Lacibacter sp. H407: one gene and its partner. The main gene of each other region encodes a partner of the protein of the gene in region 2 in a complex. Links are inferred from orthologs where the notes say so. Each region holds a gene or a part of one and is shown on either strand. Other genes may lie near its edges. The genes, in order: lpdA and WG989_RS01390.

Region 1 (10,349 bases), 3.0 Mb from region 2 along the record:
AACAGAAGGTTTGCCATTGGTGAAATCAACACGTGATCCTGCCGGCCCTTGTACAAACACAGTACCATCGTGCGATGCTGCACTGCTGGTTAGGTAAGCGGCTGCACCTTCGCTGGTAATGAGTTCTTTGATGAGTGTGTTCAAACGTTGTGCTGCACCAAAACGTCCGAACTGTGCATTGCCACCGGGACGTGGTGTTGGTGGCTGCGGTTTATAATCAGCCATTTTCTTTAAGTCTTCTTCGGTGTAGCGGTTAGCATCGGGTTTAAAGCTGTGCTTATATTCATCCACACGATTTACCAAAACTATTTTACCGGCCAGCTTGCCTTTGTATTGCATCAGTTCGGTTGAGTCTTTTACATTGATCACCACTACTTGCGCTTTTTGCAAACCTTTGGTGCTTTGTGTCCATGTTTTTGGATAAGCGATCATGGGTTTGTAATACGGAGCTGTCATAGCTACATAACTTTTTTTCAATTCCCAACCTTTGCCGAAATCGCCCCAGGCTTCCAGTCCTGCTTTATCGGCGCCCCATTTTTTTAATTGACTCACGGCGTAATCCGCAGCACGGTAATAGCCGGGTGAATTGGTTAAACGTGGTCCGCTTACATCCGTTAAATGGAACGCAATGTTCATGATCTGCGAATTAACCGTGCCTTCCTGAATGATCTTGTTGATGATAGTAAGATCTGTTTTTTCTTCCTGGGCAACTACAGAAATTGTGCTGAAGAGCAACCCTGTAAAAAGCAAGAATTTTCTCATGTTATTTGGTTTGTTGTTGAGGGATTGGCCGCCGTAGCGGAATAAGATTGAAAATACAGATAGGTTTTGAAATAACAGACAGAATCTTAACAGCGGCTGAATAGGGTGTTGTATGGTGCTGTAGAAGATGCTACAATTCTACATAATCCAGATCTTTTGCAAAGGTTTCTTTCGTTTTTATAACCGAGTAAATACCAATGGCAAGGATGATGATACCTGTAACCCATGCACCCGTAATGTAATCATTGAATACAATATTGCTTCGCAGAAACTGGAATAATAATAACATCAAAGGCAGAAAACCACGTACAAGATTGGGAACCGATACGGTTACTGTTGACCGCAAGTTGGTGCCGAACTGTTCTGCACTCATGGTGATGTATAACACCGAAATACCTGAACCAAAACCAAGCCCCATGCAGATGAGGTACATGTTAAATGCACTTCCTCCTCCTCTGAACACAAAGAACAACAGGATGAAGAAAGCTGTAATGCCATAGAAGATGTACAATGTTTTCTTCCGGCTTTTTAAATAGTTACTTAAAAGTCCGGCACCCATATCGCCAAACACCAACGCAACATATTGTAACATCAATGCTTTTGGTTGATCGAAACCTGCAATACCGAATTGCTTTGCAAACTCATCAGAAAAACTGATGATTATACCAATGATATACCATACCGGTAAACCAATGGTAATGGCACGCAGGTAACGCAGAAAACGTTCTTTGTTATTCAGAAGCATGAAATAATTACCACGAGGTGTGTTATCTTTTTTTACAGATGTAAACATGCTGCTCTCAAGAAATCCTGCACGCAGAAACAAAAGCGCAAGCCCCATGCCGCCTCCAATAAAATAACAAAGCCGCCAGTTTTCATCACTCAAATAATGAATGAAATAAGCAGTGATGGTACCAAATACACCACTGGTTGCAATAATAGTTGCCCCAAGCCCTCTTTTTTCTTTTGGTAGCAGTTCACTTGTTAAGGTGATGCTGGCACCTAATTCGCCGGCCAATCCTAATGCAGCAATGAAGCGTACCAACCTGTATTGTTCAACATCTGTTACAAAGCCATTCGCAACTGTTGCAAGTGAATAGAGTAAGATGGAACTGAAGAGTACACTTTTCCGTCCTTTCTTATCGCCCAATATACCCCAAAGAATTCCACCGATCGTTAAGCCAAGCATTTGCCAGCTCAATAAATTTTCACCAATATTTTTTAATTCGTTTTCGGGAACACCTAAGTCAGTAAGACTGGAACGCCGGGTGATATTGAACAGCAGCAGATCATAAATATCAACAAAGAATCCTAAAGCTCCTACGATAACAGGAAGGGAGAAAATGCCGTATTGTTTTGGTTGCATGAAAGCTGATTAGAAACGGAAGATAAAAATAATTTGGATGTTGCCCACGTCTCGGTTCGTGTCTCACAAACCTGAAGAAATTAAAATAGGATCGTGGGACACGAACCAAGGCGTTCGATGTAGTAAATCGTTATTGATGAGTCAAACTGTTGCCACAGTGTTTGCAATAGCTGGCATCAACATCGTGTCCTTCCCGTCCGCATGCGGGACAGGATTCATGTTGCTCCCGTTTGTGACGCATGGCTGCCGTCATCTCAGATGTTACTATGCCGGTTGGTACTGCAATAATAGCGTAGCCAATAAACATAATAACACTGGCGAATAATTTACCCAGCGTTGTTACAGGTGAAATATCGCCATAACCAACAGTAGTGATGGTTACAATTGCCCAGTAAATACTTTCGGGTATACTGCTGAATCCATTTTGTCCATGTTCCAGCAAATACATCACCGAACCAAGGATGATCACAATGGTAAATACAACGAGCATGAAGATGGTGATCTTGTTCAAACTGGCCCGAATAGCATGTCGCAGGAAACGTATCTCACCCAAAAAATGCGTGAGTTTAAAAATGCGGAAAATCCGAAGCAATCGAAGTGACCGCAACACCATCAATGATTGTGTGCCTGCAATAAACAGACTGAGGAAAGAGGGGAGGATGGCAAGGATATCGATCAACCCAATAAAACTTAACGCATATTTCAATGGTTTTTCCAGTGTTAATAATCGCAGGATATATTCGAGTGTAAACAGAACGGTAAGTATCCATTCCAGTGTTAAAAACAATCGCCCGTATTGTTGATGCAATGTTGCAATGCTGTCGAGCATTACAATGAAGATGCTGGTTACAATTGTTATCAGTAATCCAATATCAAAAGCTTTACCGGCTTTGGTATTACTTTCAAAAATAATGGCGTGGAGTTTCTCCCGGCTGCTATTGGAAAGTAAAGGCATGCTGCAATTTATTACTTTCTGTGGTTAAGCTGTGGGTAATTCGATATTGAAGGAAGTTGGCGGTCTATTTCAAAAGTTGATAGATCTACGCCCTGGTTCGTGTCTCACGAACCGGAAGAATATTAAATTGGTTCATGGGACATGAAACAACGCATCAGGTTTTACAACTGTAATTTTAATGAGCCAGAAATTCACGGATTGTTTTCAAATACAGCTCTGGCTGTTCAATAGATAGAGCATGTCCTGCATTGGGAATTACTGCCAGCCTATGATTTGGAAAAAGTTCCATGTATTCGTCAGTAAATCCCCAGTGCTGATTATCGTACTGTGCTTTCATTACTAAAACAGGAATAGTAGAATGCAGCAACTGAGGTCTTGGATCCTTCACAGTGAGTAGATTTTTAAATGTCATGATGGCTGCATAAAAACCGCCGCCAGGCTCGGGCGGAGCAATTTTGGACGTATCACGTACTGTTGATTTGTTTACTTCATATTCAAGGTATGTTTCAAATTCATCTGCTTCTTTATCGCCAGCTATCTTCCATCCGAAACGTGTTGCAAAAAAAGCCATTGCTTTTGTACGGATGTTATTCGCTTTCTTATTTCCCTGCGCATTACTGAAAACCGGTGCTTGTAAATGCAGGCTGTCGGGAGCTTTTACTGAAAGTAATTCTTTTCGAAACGGATAGATAGGGCCGGGGCAGGTAAAAATTATTTTGTCAATTTTTGTTTGATTTTCTGCTGCAAACAACACCGCTAAAATAGCACCCCATGAATGCCCGATTAAAATCACTTTCTCTGCGCCAATTTCTTTAATGATCTCTTCCAAGTCTTTTCGATGCCTTTCAGGAGTGTAGCCGGAAATATTTTTCAGTCTTGCCGATTGACCGCTTCCTATCTGGTCGTACAGATACACATCATAACCATCATCAGAAAAGTTTGAACGTAATTGAATTGCTTCATCTGTAAGAGCACCACCCGGGCCTCCGTTTAAAAAAATAAGTGGAAAAGATTTTTTAGTTCCTTTTCCTTTGAAGTACGTATAACCAATTTCTGATCCGGTTGATAAATGCCAGAACTGTGTATCTGCCCTCGGCTGCAATTTGGGTACATCATATTGTCTGGGAAAAAATACATGTACCAGGAAGATCACTGATGTAATAAGTACTAAGTATGCCGATGCTTTGAGCAATGTTCTTTTCATTTGCTTTAGAACGGTTATAAGATTGCGATAGTATGTTGCAATGCAGTAGTCTTACGCCTTGATTTGTTCGCAGCAAGGTCTCCCAATAGTTAAAGATGATTGACAGCAGCAAGCTTGGTTGCGACGCAGCGTGCTCGAATAAAAGCTGTTAAACTGAAACACGCAATGTCCCCGTCAGCTTAGTTCCACACCTTAGTTTGTGTCTCACGAACCAAAGGATTAGATGTAAGCTGATGCAAATTATTTGTACTGCGGTTGACAGCAAATAAAAAAGGACCATCGTTTCCGATGATCCTTATACATTGATGGTAATTAGGACGTTTTTGCTTCCTTCCTTTTGGGGAGGTTAGGAGGGGGCTTTAAATATCGATCGCTTCACCATAAGCAGCAGCCGTTGCCTCTTTCAACGCTTCGCTCATAGTTGGGTGAGGATGTACACCATTCAGAATTTCATGATAAGTTGTTTCCAGTTTACGTGCAACAACAACTTCAGCAATCAATTCAGTTACACCTGCACCGATCATGTGTGCACCAAGGAATTCTCCATACTTCGCATCGAAGATCACTTTCACAAAACCATCGGTGTTACCTGCAGCACTTGCTTTACCACTTGCCATAAAGGGGAACTTACCAACTTTTACTTCGTAACCCGCTTCCTTCGCTGCTTTTTCTGTATAACCTACACTTGCAATCTCAGGCGTGCAATACGTACAACCGGGGATGTTGTTATAATCCATTGCTTCAGGAGCGTGGTTGTATTTCTTTTCCATGTAAGCAATATGCTCAGCAGCATTGATGCCTTCTTTACTTGCAACGTGTGCAAGCGCCTGGCCCGGAGCTACGTCACCGATCGCATAAATACCAGCTACCGATGTTGCACCATATTTATCAACAACAATTCTTCCTTTTTCAGTTTTAATACCGTTTTCTTCCAATCCAATATTTTCAATGTTGGCAACAACACCTGCAGCGCTTAACAAAATATCAGCTTCAAGAACCTGTTCACCAGCAGCAGTTTTCACGGTTGCTTTTACACCTGCACCTGACGTATCAACTTTCGTTACTTCAGCACTGGTCATAATAGCAATGCCTTTTTTCTTGAACTGCTTTTCCAGTTCTTTCGAAATGTCTTCATCTTCAACAGGTACAACACGTGGCATAAATTCAACAATGGTAATTTTTGTACCCATGCTGTTATAGAAATCAGCAAACTCAACACCAATTGCACCACTACCCACCACGATCATTGATTTAGGTTGAGTTGGCAACACCATTGCTTCACGATAGCCAATGATCTTTTTACCATCCTGCGGCATTGAAGGCAACACACGGCTACGGCCACCTGTTGCAATAATGATATATTTTGCTTCAACTGTTTGTTTGCTTCCGTCGGCAGCAGTTACTTCCATTTTGCCTTTGCCGGCAACTTTTCCGTAACCCATGATCACATCGATCTTGTTCTTCTTCATTAAAAAGGTAACACCCTTGCTCATTTTGTCGGCCACACCACGGCTACGTTTTACGACACCGCCAAAATCGTGTTGCACATTGCTGGCAGAAATACCATAATCGGCACTATGTTTCATGTATTCATACACCTGGGCACTTTTCAACAAGGCTTTGGTTGGAATACAACCCCAGTTCAAACAAACACCACCAAGGCTTTCTTTTTCAACAATTGCAACTTTAAAACCAAGCTGTGAAGCACGGATAGCAGCCGGATAGCCACCGGGACCACTACCAAGAACAATTACATCGTATGCCATATTTCTTAATTAATAATGAGTAAATGGATAATTGGAAATTATCGGCTGCGAAGGTAGTTGAAGTGAGGGAAATAGCAAAAGGGAAGAAGCTACCAGCCGATAGCAGATAGTAAAGTCTGAGACTAGCTTTGCCACTTGCTACTATCCACTAACCACTATCGGCTGTCTTTTAGCTTTCCTCTAACACAAATCGTTAAAACATGGACGCATATTTGACTGTGGAAAATAAACAGTGAAAGGTCACGTTTAGATGCTTTGCAAGATTTACATTTGTTTGCATTCGGTAAAAGCTGAATGTGATTACTAAAACCATTGAACAGTATGAATTTCTTTCTTCTTCAGGTGCAGAATGCCATTGACACACTAACAAATGCAGCTGCAACACAGGCCGTTCCTAAAAAAGAGATACACTTGATCGATCTGCTGATGCAGGCAGGCTGGATCATGATCCCCTTACTTTTATTAAGTATTGCAACAGTGTATGTGTTTGTTGAACGCTGGATGGCGATCAAAAAAGCTACGGAAGTGGATACAAATTTCATGAATATTATACGTGATAATATTTTAAGTGGAAACGTTACGGCGGCCCGCAATTTTGCACGCAACACTGCTAATCCGGTTGGACGTATCATTGATAAAGGGTTACAGCGTATCGGCAAACCGATTGATTCCATTGAAAACAGTATGGAGAACGTGGCACAACTCGAAATGTATAAGCTGGAACGAAATGTAAATATTCTTTCAGTGATCTCGAAGATCGCTCCCATTTTTGGTTTTATCGGAACATTGGTGGGATTGATGCAACTGTTTTTTAATATCAACGCAACCGGTGAGTACGAATTGAGCACCATTGCCGGGGGTATCTATACAAAATTGATCACATCAATTACAGGATTGGTGATTGGTTTGGTGGCGTATATGCTCCACAATATTTTGCACACACAGGTGGAAAAAGCATTGAATAAAATGGAAGCATCTGCTGCCGATTTTCTTGATGTATTGCAGGAACCAACACGTTAAACCAACTCACGCATGAATCTAAGAAAGAAAAGAGCAGAATCATCGGAGGTGTTTACAGATGCGTTGAACGATATCCTGTTCATCCTGTTGATGTTTTTCTTAATTGTATCTACACTGGCCAATCCCAATGTGCGTAAAGCATCATTGCCAAAAGCCAAAAGCAATACCCGCAGTAAGCAAACGGTGGTGGTAACCATTGATGCTACCAATCATTTTTATGTAGGCTCCAAACCTGTCGATCCGTTGCTGATGGACACAACACTTTCGCAAATGATCAGTGCTAAACGTAACAGTGGCGAAGAGGTGAGTATTGTCATCAATGCAGATCGTAACGCCACCATTGAAAGTTTTGCTGCGGTGCTTCGTGCTGCTGATCGTTTGGGTGTAAAGGCGGTGATGAGTGTTGATAAAAAAGGTGTCGAGTAAAGTACAAAATGGGAAGTTGGAAGTAGAAGGCAAGCCACGGCTGAGATGTAAATAATTTTGAAACGGGCTTTTCAACATTGAGCAACTGCATTGGCGTCGCACTCTTGTACAACAGATCATTATTCAACTGAAGCCGGCAAAATACAAATCATCAACTACAAACTTGCCTTCAACATCCTGTCATTTCCACTCATATCTTTCCGTAATTCAACAGTAAATCCTTTTTGCTGAAATAATTCAACGGTTTCATTTCCTAATTGTTGGTTTATCTCAACATAAACAGCACCGTTCGGTTGGAGATGCTGTAATGCAAAATCAGCGATCTTTCGATAGAACAGCAATGCATCTTCATCAGGAACAAACAATGCTTTGTGCGGTTCAAATTCCAGCACATGTTTACTCATAGTGTTTGCTTCTGTTGTTTTGATGTAAGGCGGATTACTGACGATGATATCATACTTGCTTAATTCATTCCATTTGCTTTCATCTAAAAAATCAAGCAATTGAAAGTTGACTTCAGTTTCATTGTTTAAAGCATTTGTTGTAGCCGTATGCAAGGCTTCACTGCAAACATCAATGGCTGATACTTCGGTTTCCGGAAGATTTTTTTTGAGAGCGATGGGGATGCAGCCGCTGCCGGTGCCGATGTCGAGGATGGTTAGTGGTGAGTTGTGAGTGGTGAGTAGTGAAGCCGTACTTCCAACTTCGTACTTCGTACTTTTCTTCCCACTTTCCACTTCCTTCACGATCCAATCGACTAGCTCTTCCGTTTCCGGTCTTGGAATTAACACACTTTCATTTACTTCAAATTTCAATCCGTAGAACCATGCTTCATTCAGCACATACTGTAACGGACGATGGGTGAGGAGTTGCTGCAGAATACGATCGATCTGTTGGGTTTCTTCAACTGAGATGTTCTCTTGTTTGATGTGATGCAACTTCTTTTTAGCTACATGTTCAACAACCAATGCAGCCATAGCTTCTGCTTCAGATGGTTCATGTGCAGCAGTTAATGCTTGCCGTAAGTGTTGATATTGTTCCTGCCAGATCATACGCAAATCTACCTGCTTCTTCCGAAACCGCTATTTTTGCAGCCTTACAATGACCACCGACGAACAATATATGCAGCGCTGCATCGAACTTGCCCGTAAAGGCGCAGGTTCGGTTGCACCCAATCCCATGGTGGGGGCGGTATTGGTATGCAACGATGAGATCATCGGAGAAGGATGGCATCAACAGTACGGCCAGGCACATGCTGAGGTGAATTGCGTTGCTGCTGTCATCCCGACGAAGGAGGGATCTGCTGATCAAAGAATTCAACACTCCACTTTATATGTTTCCCTTGAACCCTGTGCCCATTTTGGCAAAACACCGCCTTGCAGCGATCTCATCATCAAACACAAGATCCCGAAAGTGGTGATCGGTTGTCGTGATCCTTTTAAAGAAGTAGATGGCAAGGGTATTGAAAAACTGAAAGCAGCAGGAGTGGAAGTGATCGTTGACGTTTTGAAAGATGAATGTATTGATCTCAACAAACGTTTCTTTACGTTTCACCAGCAGCAACGTCCTTATATCATTCTCAAGTGGGCGCAAACAAAGAATGGAATCATGGCTTCCAAATCATCAGAACGGTTATTGATCAGTAATGAAATGACCAACCGTTTAGTACATCAATGGCGCAGTGAAGAAGCTTCTATTCTGGTTGGAACGAATACCGCCTTGCTTGATGATCCGCAACTCACAAGCCGTTACTGGCCCGGTAAACAACCTGTTCGCTTGGTTTTGGATAAACATTTGCGTTTGCCCAACACGTTAAAGCTTTTTAATGATGAGGCAAGAACTATCATTTTTAATTCGATAAAAGATGGTGAAGAAGGCAATGTTCGGTACTATCAATTGCCGACGGATGCTGAAACTGTTCCTGCCTTATTAAATGCATTGTATCAACTCAACATTAATAGTGTACTTGTGGAAGGTGGTGCACAACTGCTAAAAAGTTTTATTGCAGCCGGTTTGTGGGATGAAGCAAGAATCATTACCAACGAACAACTAACTGTTGTTGATGGATTAGCTGCACCACAATTGACCAACGCTGTACAAACCGGTGAACAACTCATCGGAATAGATCGAATTGTGTACTCCAGAAACTCATCATTCATTACTCATCACTCATTGTAATATGCTTTTATTGTTGCTTGGAAGTATTGTATTCAGCTCATGGTTAACGTTATCGTTTAAACTACTTGAAAAGCTTGGCATTAATACCTTCCAGGCAATAGTTTTCAATTATATCACTTGTGTTATTACAGGCTCATTTGTAAACGGCGCATTCCCCATCAACAAAGAAGTAATTGGGGAAGAGTGGTTTCCATGGGCAATGGTCATGGGAACCATCTTTATTTCGTTGTTCAACGTCATTGCAAAAACAGCACAAACAATGGGTGTGGCTGTTGCATCAGTCGGGAATAAATTATCGTTGGTAATACCTTTTCTCTTTTCCATTTACCTGTATAACGAAGATGCCACAATTTTTAAAATAGTTGGGGTAATTGCAGCACTGATTGCAGTTGTGCTTACCTGCTGGCCCGGACCCGGACATGTTGAACCTTCGGGTAAAGTAGTAAAGACAGCTTATTTTCTGTTACCTGTTGTTTTGTTTGTCGCCAGTGGTTTGCTTGATACCATGATCAAGTATGTTGAAACAACTTATATCAACGACACAAATCAAAATGCTTATCTCATCAGTGCATTTGCCGCTGCTGCATCTATTGGTATCATCAGTTTGGTATTCCTGTTTGCAACCGGACGATTAAAGTTTGAACCAAAAGCTGTTGTTGCAGGTATCGTAAT
Region 2 (10,359 bases):
GGGCATCATCTTCGGTATTGTGCCCGAGCATCAGCACAAAGGTGTGGATGCGTTCATGATCATTGAAGCGGCGAAAGTGATACAAGCCCCCATGTTATATGATGATTATGAAATGCAATGGATCGGCGATTTTAATCCACGTATGATGAATGTGGCTGCCAGCCTGGGCACACATATCAGCCGTCGGTTAATTACCTATCGCTTTTTGTTTGACAGGAAGAAAGAATTTAAACGGCATCCGGTGTTGTAAAAAATTCTTATCATTACTGTCATGAATACCCGGCTATTCGAACAAATCCACACGGAAGGTCTTCTTTCTGACAGCTCGTTTGAACAAATAAAGAACGCTTCAAACAATAAAACGATTTCCCTGCATTGGGATATCCGCACGCTTCTATACTTGGGTGTATTGCTTTTAAGTGGCGGACTTGGTATCCTCATTTATAAAAATATTGATACCATTGGTCATCAAGCCATTTTAGTTTTCATTGCATTAATCTGTGCATCTGCCTTTTTTTATTGTTTTAAAACAAAACTCCCTTTTGCGTTATCTAAAGTAGAATCGCCCAATGTTTATTTTGATTATGTTTTGCTCCTTGCCTGTTTAACCTTTTTGAGTTTTATTGCTTACCTGCAATTTCAATACAATGTTTTTGGAACAAAATATGGACTGGCTACTTTTTTACCAATGCTCGTCTTATTCTTCTCTGCCTATTTTTTTGATCACCTTGGTATACTCAGTTTGGCTATTACCAACTTAGCCGCATGGATCGGAATAACCGTTACACCGTCACAATTACTAAAGACAAATGATTTTAACAGCAGCACCATTATTTACACAAGTTTGTTTCTTGGAGCTTTTCTTGTTGCGTTAGCTTTTATTTCAAAAATGAAAGCATTTAAACCGCATTTTGAATTTATCTATGCCAACTTTGGCACCCACCTTCTTTTTATTTCCTGCCTTGCAGCAATGTTCCGTTTCGATAATGTGTACCTGCTCTGGTTTCTGCTACTGATCGCATTGGCTTTCTTTTTCTATACAAGATCAATACAAAACAAATCATTCTATTTTTTAGTAGCTACTACCTTATATACTTATATTGGTATGGGCTACGTAGTTATTCAACTGATCGATTCGGTTGGGAGATTTGGACTGAGCTCCATCTATATTGGATTACTTTATTTTATTTCGTCAGGAATTGGTCTTGTTTTATTCCTGATCCGATCGAACCGTAAAATAAAAGCAGCATGATCGCTTATAACAAAACATCGCTGCACAATAACGATGTGCGCAAGCAAGCAACGGCTGCCTTCGAAAACAATCTGCTCAGCGCTGAGGAATTGCAGCAGATCAAAGAAAAATACCCGGTACAATTTTATACACCGAACTTTTTTATCCGCATCGGGCTGTTCATCTTAACCGGCATCATTGTTTCGTTTTCCTTCAGTCTTTTTTCGTTAGTCTTCATGAGTTCGGGTGAAAATGTATGGAAAGGGTTGTTGTTGTTCTTTTCACTACTTACCTATGCAGCATTGGAATTCATGATTGATAAAAACAATCATTATAAATCCGGAGTAGATGATGCATTGATGTGGAATTCTGCAGGTATGCTGTTGGGCAGCCTTATCCTCATCATTGATTCGGGTGCATTGACGAATTGTATTCTTACGTTCTTCATTTCGTTTTATTGTTCGGTCCGGTTTGCAGACAGGATCATGAGTGCAGTTGCGTATCTCAGCTTTCTGGCCATGCTCTTTTTTCTCTTTACAGATCATCTCGGAATTTCAAAAGCCGTCATCCCATTTGTGCTCATGGCTGCTTCCGCAACCGTTTATTTTTTAATGAACCGACTAGAAAAAAAAGAAACCCTGAAAAACTATGAGCATTGCTTTACCGTCATCATCATTTGTAGTTTGCTAAGCTTTTATGCAGCCGGAAATTATTATGTGGTGAGAGAAGTGAACAATGCCATGTTTCATTTAACCAGTGATGGTTCGTTGCCTTTCGGATGGTTGTTCTGGATATTGACGGTTCTCATCCCGCTCGTTTATATTGTCATCGGCATCCAAAAGAAAGATGTTATTTTTTTACGAATAGGAATTCTGTTGATTGCCGCCATGATCTTTACGATCCGTTATTATCATTCTGTTGTTCCATTAGAAGTAGCAATGACAATCGCAGGAGCAGTTCTGCTTATTCTTTCCTATGCATTGATCAATTATTTAAAGCAACCAAAGTTTGGTTTTACTTATGCTGAGTTGAAGAGCAAACACAAAGATGAAAAATCGCTGATCGAATCACTGGTAGTTGTTGAAACATTGGGGCAACAGGCAAAGCCGGCAGATACGACCAAATTTGGCGGCGGGAGTTTTGGCGGCGGAGGAGCTGGGGGAGAGTTTTGAATTTCTAAAAATTTCTTATAAAACGAACAAAAGTCCTGGTTGTCTGGCAATCTCCACCACCGATCACTTTTGTATTGCCGGGTCTGGCATCTTTTAAGGCATCGCCACAAAAAACAAGTTGATAAGTTCTCTTGCCCGCACAACTCCAATCAATACCGCTTCCCAAATAGTTTTTTTCATCAGTCACTTCCCATACCTCACATTTTGGAGTATTTACTTTTACACAAGTAGCAAAAAAAAATGAAAGTCCGATTAATAATAAAGCCCTTTTCATATAAGAAATTTTTAATCCATATGGCGGGATCAAAATGGCTCTATTAAAGTTAGTTAATGATGCCTGTAAATGCAAGTTCTTTACAATCCAGGGAAATGGACAGGGAACAAAAATGTATCCTCTGCTTTTTCCCTAAATTGCACCCGCAGTTATGGATAAATTCATTGTTTCAGCACGGAAATACAGACCCCAAACCTTTAATACAGTTGTGGGGCAAACGCATATCACCACCACACTCAAAAACGCCATCAGCCACAACCAGTTGGCACATGCCTTTTTGTTTTGCGGTCCGAGAGGTGTGGGCAAAACCACCTGTGCCCGTATTCTGGCAAAGACCATCAACTGCGAAAGCATTCAACCCAACGGTGAAGCATGTGATACATGTGTGAGTTGCCGCACGTTCAACGAAGGCACATCGCTCAACATTCATGAACTCGATGCTGCCAGTAACAACTCGGTGGATGATATCCGTTCATTGATTGAGCAGGTTCGTTTTGCACCGCAGATGGGAAAATACAAAGTGTACATCATCGATGAGGTACACATGCTTAGTTCCAGTGCCTTCAATGCATTTTTGAAAACATTGGAAGAGCCGCCCTCCTATGCCATTTTTATTTTAGCAACTACGGAGAAACATAAAATTCTGCCCACCATTTTAAGCCGTTGCCAGATCTTCGATTTCAAACGCATCACCACCAACGATACCGTTGATCATTTGCAGGAGATCGTTGACAAAGAAGAGATCAAAGCTGAGAAACCGGCCCTGCAGGTAATTGCTCAAAAAAGTGAAGGTTGTATGCGTGATGCACTCAGCATCATGGATAAGATCGTAAGTTTTACCAATGGCGAATTAACGTATCAGAATACATTGGAGCATCTGAATATTTTGGATGCAGATTATTTTTTCAAGTTGTTGGAAGCTATGCAGCAACAGCAATTAGCGGATGCGATGTTGTTGTTTGATGATATTAACCGCAAAGGTTTTGAAGGTGATATGGTGTTAAATGCCATGGCTGAATTCTTCCGCAACTTATTGGTGTGTAAAGATGAAAAGGTAGCCAACTTGCTGGAAGTGGTGGAAAGCTTTAAAGACAAATACACTTCTGCTTCTAAAAAAACGTCTGCTTCTTATATCATCAGTGCATTGAATGTATTGAACGAAGCAGAGATCAATTACAAACAGGCCCGTAACAAGCGCCTGCATGTTGAGTTGGCATTGATCAAACTCACCTACCTGCAACAGGCACTCGATCTCACTGATAAAAAAAAAGTAGTTGATAAAGCAAAGGCTGTTCAGTTCCGTGCACTCAAGCCAATGGAAGTGAAGGAGCAGGCTGTAAGTACAGGGAACAAAGTTCAAGAATCAGGTACAGCGAAGTTGATCATCGAAGAACCCAAACCGAGCTACAGGGTTGAACAGCCGGCAACCTATACACAACAACCAACTACAGCAACAGCTGTTCCTAAACAAACGTCCACTACAGGTGTAAAAGGCGGATTGTCCAAACTCAGGGAAAAAATTGCAGCCGAGAGCAGCAAGACAGCCGACCAGCAAAAAGAAATGGATGCGGAGCAACTCAAAATTGCCTGGCAGGAATACATTCTCAAACTTCGCACGGCCAGCAAACATTCAGTGGTTTCCAATTTCGAAATGATGGAATGTCGCTTAAGATCGCCCCTTGATTTTGAAATTGTTTGCAACGGGAATATTCAGCTCGGTTTTCTGAAACAGGAAAAAACCGCTTTGCTCGAGCATATCCAGCATTTTTTCCATAACCCCGGCCTCAATATGCATGTTGATCTTATTGAAGCACCGGAAGATACAAATCCCGTCGAACGGCCTTTATCTACCAAAGAACAATTCATGAAAATGACGGAGAAATATCCGTTGGTAAAGGAATTGAAAGACCGCTTAGGGTTGGAACTGGATTATTGATTACTCACAACTTCACAAATGTTATATCATAACGGAGGGGGCTGACAATGACCATCATGTTCCCGTTGATTGTGTACGTAGAAGGAGCACACGGCGAAATTGATTGAAGATGACAGGCTCCCAATACAGTAAAAAATGCTGTACCTAATTGATCTTCTGCCACTTTTGTCATCATCCCCAATGAACCAAAAAGTATGCGGCCGGTAGCCGGCACCGTGTAAGTTCCACCTTCAAATAAATTCACTCTTGTTTTGCCACCGAACGACCCATCTTCCCGTAACGTAATTTGAATGCGCTCCTGTGTTCCTGCCGGATAGCTGATAGTTGATCCGGTACTTTTATCTTTTACCTCCGTTAACATCCAGGTACCTGTAAGGTCTGTTCTTTGTCCATTGTTTCCGCTTGATTCTCTTTTGCACGACACAATAAACACGACCAATATTGCTGATAGTAAAAAATAACGCATACCTGTTTTTTAAATCCTGACATTAAAACTACCAAACCCGTTGCCTTTCTAAAAATTATTTTTTTATACTATTTCGGGTTGTTTCATGTCCTCCTAAAAACTAACAGTTATTGACCAGAAACCACAGGTCGATATTTGCTCAAATTGCCTTAATTTCACGCCCTCATTACGACTAAAAATTGATCTTATGGCTGAAGTGATTCGTATGCCCCTGTTAAGTGATACCATGACCGAGGGAAAAATAGTGAAATGGAACAAGCAGGTGGGCGATAAAGTTAAAAGCGACGATGTGCTTGCTGATGTGGAAACAGATAAAGCAACCATGGAAGTGGTAGGCTATGCCGACGGTACATTACTCTATATTGGCGTGCCTGAAGGAAAGGCTGCACAAATCAATGAAATCATTGCAATTGTAGGAAAGGAAGGCGAAGATTATAAAAGCCTGATAACAGGTGGAACTGCTGCACCGGCACCTGCCGCTGCGGCAACTGAAACTACAGCCCCCGCTCCCGCAACTACTCCATCTGCTCCTGCAGCTGCCGGTGTTGATGCTGATGCACTTGCTTCACAATTGGGTGTAACGGTTATCCGCATGCCACTGCTCAGCGATACCATGACGGAAGGGAAAATTGTTGCCTGGAATAAAAAGGTTGGCGATACGGTAAAAGCAGATGAAAGTCTTGCTGATGTTGAAACCGATAAAGCCACCATGGAAGTAGTTCCTTATGTTGACGGCACTGTTTTATACACAGGCGTTGAGGCAGGTTCGGCTGCCAAAATAAACGAAGTGATTGCCGTAATTGGAAAAGCAGGTACTGATGTGGCCGCTTTGGTAAATGCGTTTAAGAATCCGGGTGCGCCGGCTCAACCTCAAGCTGCAGGTACTGCTGCTCCGGCTGCCGCTCCTGCAACAGCTACATCAATTGCTCCGGCTACATCTTCAAGCGAAAATGGTCGTGTAAAAGCTTCACCATTAGCAAAGAAAATTGCTGCTGATAAAGGCATTGATCTCCACGCTGTACAAGGCAGTGGCGATGGTGGCCGTATCATTAAAGCAGATATTGATAATTATAAACCGGCTGCCGCTATTGCAAGTGCTCCCGCAGCCAAAGCAGCAACTCCTTCTGCTCCTGTTATTGCCTTTACACCGGGTGCTGGCGAAGGATTTGTTGATACGCCAAATGGCAGCATGCGTAAAACCATTGCACGTCGCTTGGGCGAAAGCATGTTCACAGCTCCTCACTTCTATTTGAAAATGGAGTTGAACATGGATAACGCCATGGCAGCACGTGCACAAATGAATGCCATCAGCCCGGTGAAGATCAGCTTCCAGGATATGATGATCAAAGCATGTGCAATGGCACTTCGCAAACATCCTGCAGTGAACTCTTCATGGATGGGCGAATTCATCCGCACTTACAATCATATTCATATTGGCAGTGCTGTTGCAGTTGATCAGGGATTGATTGTTCCTGTATTCAAATTTGCAGATCAAAAAAGTTTAAGCCAGATCGCTGCTGAAGCAAATGGCTTATACGATAAAGCAAGAACAGGTAAACTGCAACCGCAGGAATTTACAGGCAACACATTTACGATCTCGAATTTAGGAATGATGGATATTGAAGATTTCACTGCCATCATCAATCCTCCCGACAGTTGTATTCTTGCTGTTGGCCGAATTAAAGAGATCGTTATTAAGAAAGCGGATGGCAGCTTCGGTACAACCAATGTGATGAAAGTAACCTTGAGTTGCGATCACCGCAGTGTGGATGGTGCCGTGGGTGCAAGCTTCTTACAAACACTCAAAAAGTATATTGAGAATCCTGTTACCATGTTGGTATAAGTAACAAGTTCTTTTATTGAAAAATTTATCCCGCTTTAATGGCGGGATTTTTTTTGTTGATGCCAGCTGTCATTCCGAGGTACGAGGAATCTGCTGAAAAATGCAGAAAAAATATTTTTGTACTTAGCTGATGTACCAGTCGCATCGTTCCTTGCGTCGCACACTTCAGGGGCTGGTAATTCTATTGTACTTTTTATGTAAGTATAAACACAACACTGATTTATCTTTACCACCTAAACAGCAAGTAAATGTCCATCACCAACAATGCAGAACTCGAAGGTATGCAAGCGATCAGCTTTGCTGTGGCCTCCACATTGAAAGCCATGCGTGACTATGCAAAGCCCGGCATCAGCACAAAAGAACTGGATGAGTTTGGCGGAAAGCTTTTAGCAGACATGGGCGCTAAATCCGCACCTTATCTTACCTATAACTTTCCCGGTTTCACCTGCATCAGTGTAAACAAATCATTTGCCCACGGTATTCCATCAACTGATATTGTTTTACAGGAAGGAGACCTGGTGAACATTGATGTATCTGCTGAGTTGAATGGCTATTGGTCGGATAATGGCGGTTCTTTTGTTGTAGGTGAAGATCTGTATCAACATCAACCATTGGTTGATTTGTCGAAACGTATTTTATACAATGCACTTGACCAGATCAAAGGTGGCGTACGTATAGCAGAGATCGGAAAGCTCATCGAAACACAAGCGAAGAAAGCAAACTGCAAGGTGATCCAGAATTTAACCGGTCATGGTGTTGGTAAAAGTTTGCACGAAGATCCGCTTGAAATACCCAACTACTTCGATCGCTTCAATACAAACCGTTTTCGCAAAAATTCAGTGGTTGCCATTGAAACATTCATTGCCACACATTCCACACAGGCAGTGGAGCTGGAAGATGGCTGGACTTTTGTTGGCAACAAAGGTGGTTATGTAGTGCAACACGAACATACCATCATGATCACTGATGGCAAGCCGGTTATTCTTACAGCAGCTAATGAGATTTAGCGAACATAATTACTCTTGCATTATACTTCTTCATACCAACCAGCACTATGCGGTTGGTATTTTAGTTTTATACCCCTTCATTCATTTAAAACATTTTCTTGAAGGGTTTGTTGTACTAACTTCAAACAGCAAATGACAGCCAGGCGATAATTCGCCCAATAAACATAGCTTACATTTACAATCAGCAGCGTCAACTATGATCAAGAAAAGTACAATACAACTCCTGCGTTTTCATTTTTCCTTTTTTTTGATGCCGGTATACTGGTTTGCTTTAACACAACGTGTAAACATCAACTGGGTAAACGCAGCACTGATGTTTTTTATTCTTCATGTGCTTGTGTATCCATCGAGCAATGGCTATAACAGTTACATGGATAGAGATACTTCTCCTATTGGAGGCTTGGCTAATCCGTTGCAACCAACAAAGCAATTATACTATACGTCCATAATAATGGATGTTTCAGCTGTTGCATTGAGTTTATTCATCAGTTTATGGTTTGCATTGGGAATTCTTGTTTACATCCTTGGCTCAAGGTTATACAGTTATCGTGGCGTAAGGCTTAAACAATATCCAATCGTCGGCTATCTCACCGTTATAACGTTGCAGGGTGGCTTGGTTTTCTGGATGGTGTACCATGGAAGTTCAGAACTGTTAAAAACGGGCATGCCGATTGCAGGTATGATTGCAGCAAGCTTATTGATCGGTGGATTTTATCCGCTCACACAAATTTATCAGCACAAACAGGATAAAGAAGATGGGGTTATAACTATCAGTTACCTGCTGGGCTATCGCAAAACATTTGTATTCTGCGCTGTCGTTTACTCCGTTGCTATGTTATTTGTTGGATACACCTTCTTTTCATCACTCATGATCAAAGAATTTTTTATCCTCAGCATCTTTTTTCTTCCAATACTCGTTTATTTCTTATGGTGGGCAGTGAAAGTATGGAAGTCAGAAAGTTTTGCAGATTTTAAACATACGATGCAAATGAACGTTTTGGCAAGTTTATGCACCAACGCAGCATTTATTACGATTTTAATCATGAATCAATTTGAGTAAACTCATTTCCATTGGCACAGCCGTTCCGGCATTTAAACATGCGCAGAAAGATATTCTGCAGTTCATGCAGGAAGTGTATGCACTGGACACAGTTGAAAACAGAAAGTTGAGATTTCTCTATAGCCAAAGCGGCATTGATACACGCTATTCAGCCATTCCCGATTACAGTCATCAATTACCTGAATGGAAATTTTATCCGCACAGCGAAAATCTTGAACCCTTTCCAGATCTTGAACATCGCATGCGTTGGTACAACCGTTATGCGGCACCGTTATCTGTTGACGCCATCAGGCAATGTATTGCGGGAAAGATCAACAGTCAGCAGATCACACATCTCATCACCGTTAGTTGCACAGGCATGAGTGCGCCGGGTCTTGACCTGATGGTGATGGAGTTAATGGATCTTCCAAAAAATATCTTTCGTACGTCCATCAACTTTATGGGTTGTTATGCAGCTATTCACGGTTTAAAAATGGCGGATATGATTTGCAAAACTGATCGTGCTGCCAAAGTGATGATCGTTTGTACTGAGTTGTGCACATTACATTTTCAAAAAGATGCGAGTCCGGACAGTATTGCTTCTACTCTTTTGTTTGGCGATGGAAGTGCAGCAGCATTGGTAATGCATGATGATGCGACTCCAAAAGGATTACACCTGAAAAGTTTTTACAGCGAAGTTGTTCCGAAAGGAAAACGGGATATGGCATGGGAGCTTTCGTCCACAGGTTTTTTAATGACGCTGAGTGGATATATTCCTGATCTGATCAAAGAAGATTTTGCGCCGCTGGTTGAACGTGCATTGCAGCATGCAGGTTTGCAGCAGCAAGAGATCAGCAACTGGTGTATTCATCCAGGCGGCAAACGTATTGTAGATACCATTCACAAATCGCTGCAATTACCGGAAGGTAAACTGCAGGCTTGTTATGATGTGTTGCGTGATTATGGCAACATGTCCTCTCCTACTATTTTATTTGTGTTAAAAGAACTGATGCAACGCAGCAGTTCTGATGAATCCATTTTTGGTGCCGCCTTTGGACCCGGTTTAACAATGGAAACTTTTGTAGCTTCAACACATGCCTGATCTTTCCAAACGATCATACCAAAAAGAACTACTCGACCGTGATGATATTCCGTTTGAAGACATCAAACAGAATATGCAGGAACTTGATGTGATCAATACATGGTTGGGTGGGCATCAAATTTCGATTAAGGGATTGCAGCAATTAATGAATAAGGCGAGTCACACGAAAACACTGCACATCTGTGAAATTGGTTGTGGTGGAGGCGATAATCTAAGAGCAATTCAACACTACTGCAAAGAGAAAAGTATTAATGTTAACCTGATTGGCGTTGATATCAACCCGCATTGC

The links.
Region 1: the proteins of WG989_RS01390 (region 2) and lpdA are in contact, whole or in part, in a crystal structure (PDB 1EBD), measured with the Geobacillus stearothermophilus proteins. The link is inferred for Lacibacter sp. H407 from one-to-one orthologs. Residues at the interface, in WP_033016211.1 of Geobacillus stearothermophilus: Ile130, Ala131, Met132, Pro133, Arg136, Arg140, Glu141, Asn155, Arg157; in WP_049624544.1 of Geobacillus stearothermophilus: Pro340, Ser341, Asp344, Tyr345, Arg403, Asp406, Val408, Glu431, Ala432, Gly433, Asp438.

What each region holds. Positions count from the first base shown.
Region 1 is NZ_JBBKTU010000001.1:3,290,991-3,301,339, forward strand. What follows is about bases 3,851-6,749. They hold lpdA (dihydrolipoyl dehydrogenase), read right to left. Parts: upstream 6,054-6,749; coding sequence 4,647-6,053; downstream 3,851-4,646. Other genes in these bases: WG989_RS14385 (alpha/beta fold hydrolase), read right to left, coding at 3,851-4,287; WG989_RS14395 (MotA/TolQ/ExbB proton channel family protein), read left to right, coding at 6,375-6,749. Also shown: WG989_RS14370 (M20/M25/M40 family metallo-hydrolase), read right to left, coding at 1-762; WG989_RS14375 (MFS transporter), read right to left, coding at 893-2,128; WG989_RS14380 (ion transporter), read right to left, coding at 2,259-3,083; more of WG989_RS14385, read right to left, coding at 3,259-3,850; more of WG989_RS14395, read left to right, coding at 6,750-7,073; WG989_RS14400 (ExbD/TolR family protein), read left to right, coding at 7,086-7,499; prmC (peptide chain release factor N(5)-glutamine methyltransferase), read right to left, coding at 7,655-8,551; bifunctional diaminohydroxyphosphoribosylaminopyrimidine deaminase/5-amino-6-(5-phosphoribosylamino)uracil reductase RibD, read left to right, coding at 8,601-9,677; WG989_RS14415 (hypothetical protein), read left to right, coding at 9,679-10,349. UniProt on the Escherichia coli protein: Lipoamide dehydrogenase is a component of the glycine cleavage system as well as of the alpha-ketoacid dehydrogenase complexes.
Region 2 is NZ_JBBKTU010000001.1:321,999-332,357, forward strand. Bases 4,686-7,594 are described here. They hold WG989_RS01390 (dihydrolipoyl dehydrogenase family protein), read left to right. Parts: upstream 4,686-5,266; coding sequence 5,267-6,922; downstream 6,923-7,594. Other genes in these bases: WG989_RS01385 (META domain-containing protein), read right to left, coding at 4,686-5,079; map (type I methionyl aminopeptidase), read left to right, coding at 7,171-7,594. In the rest of the region: WG989_RS01360 (hypothetical protein), read left to right, coding at 1-250; WG989_RS01365 (DUF2157 domain-containing protein), read left to right, coding at 272-1,252; WG989_RS01370 (hypothetical protein), read left to right, coding at 1,249-2,403; WG989_RS01375 (hypothetical protein), read right to left, coding at 2,408-2,677; WG989_RS01380 (DNA polymerase III subunit gamma/tau), read left to right, coding at 2,829-4,613; more of WG989_RS01385, read right to left, coding at 4,618-4,685; more of map, read left to right, coding at 7,595-7,929; WG989_RS01400 (UbiA family prenyltransferase), read left to right, coding at 8,126-8,989; WG989_RS01405 (type III polyketide synthase), read left to right, coding at 8,982-10,070; WG989_RS01410 (methyltransferase domain-containing protein), read left to right, coding at 10,063-10,359.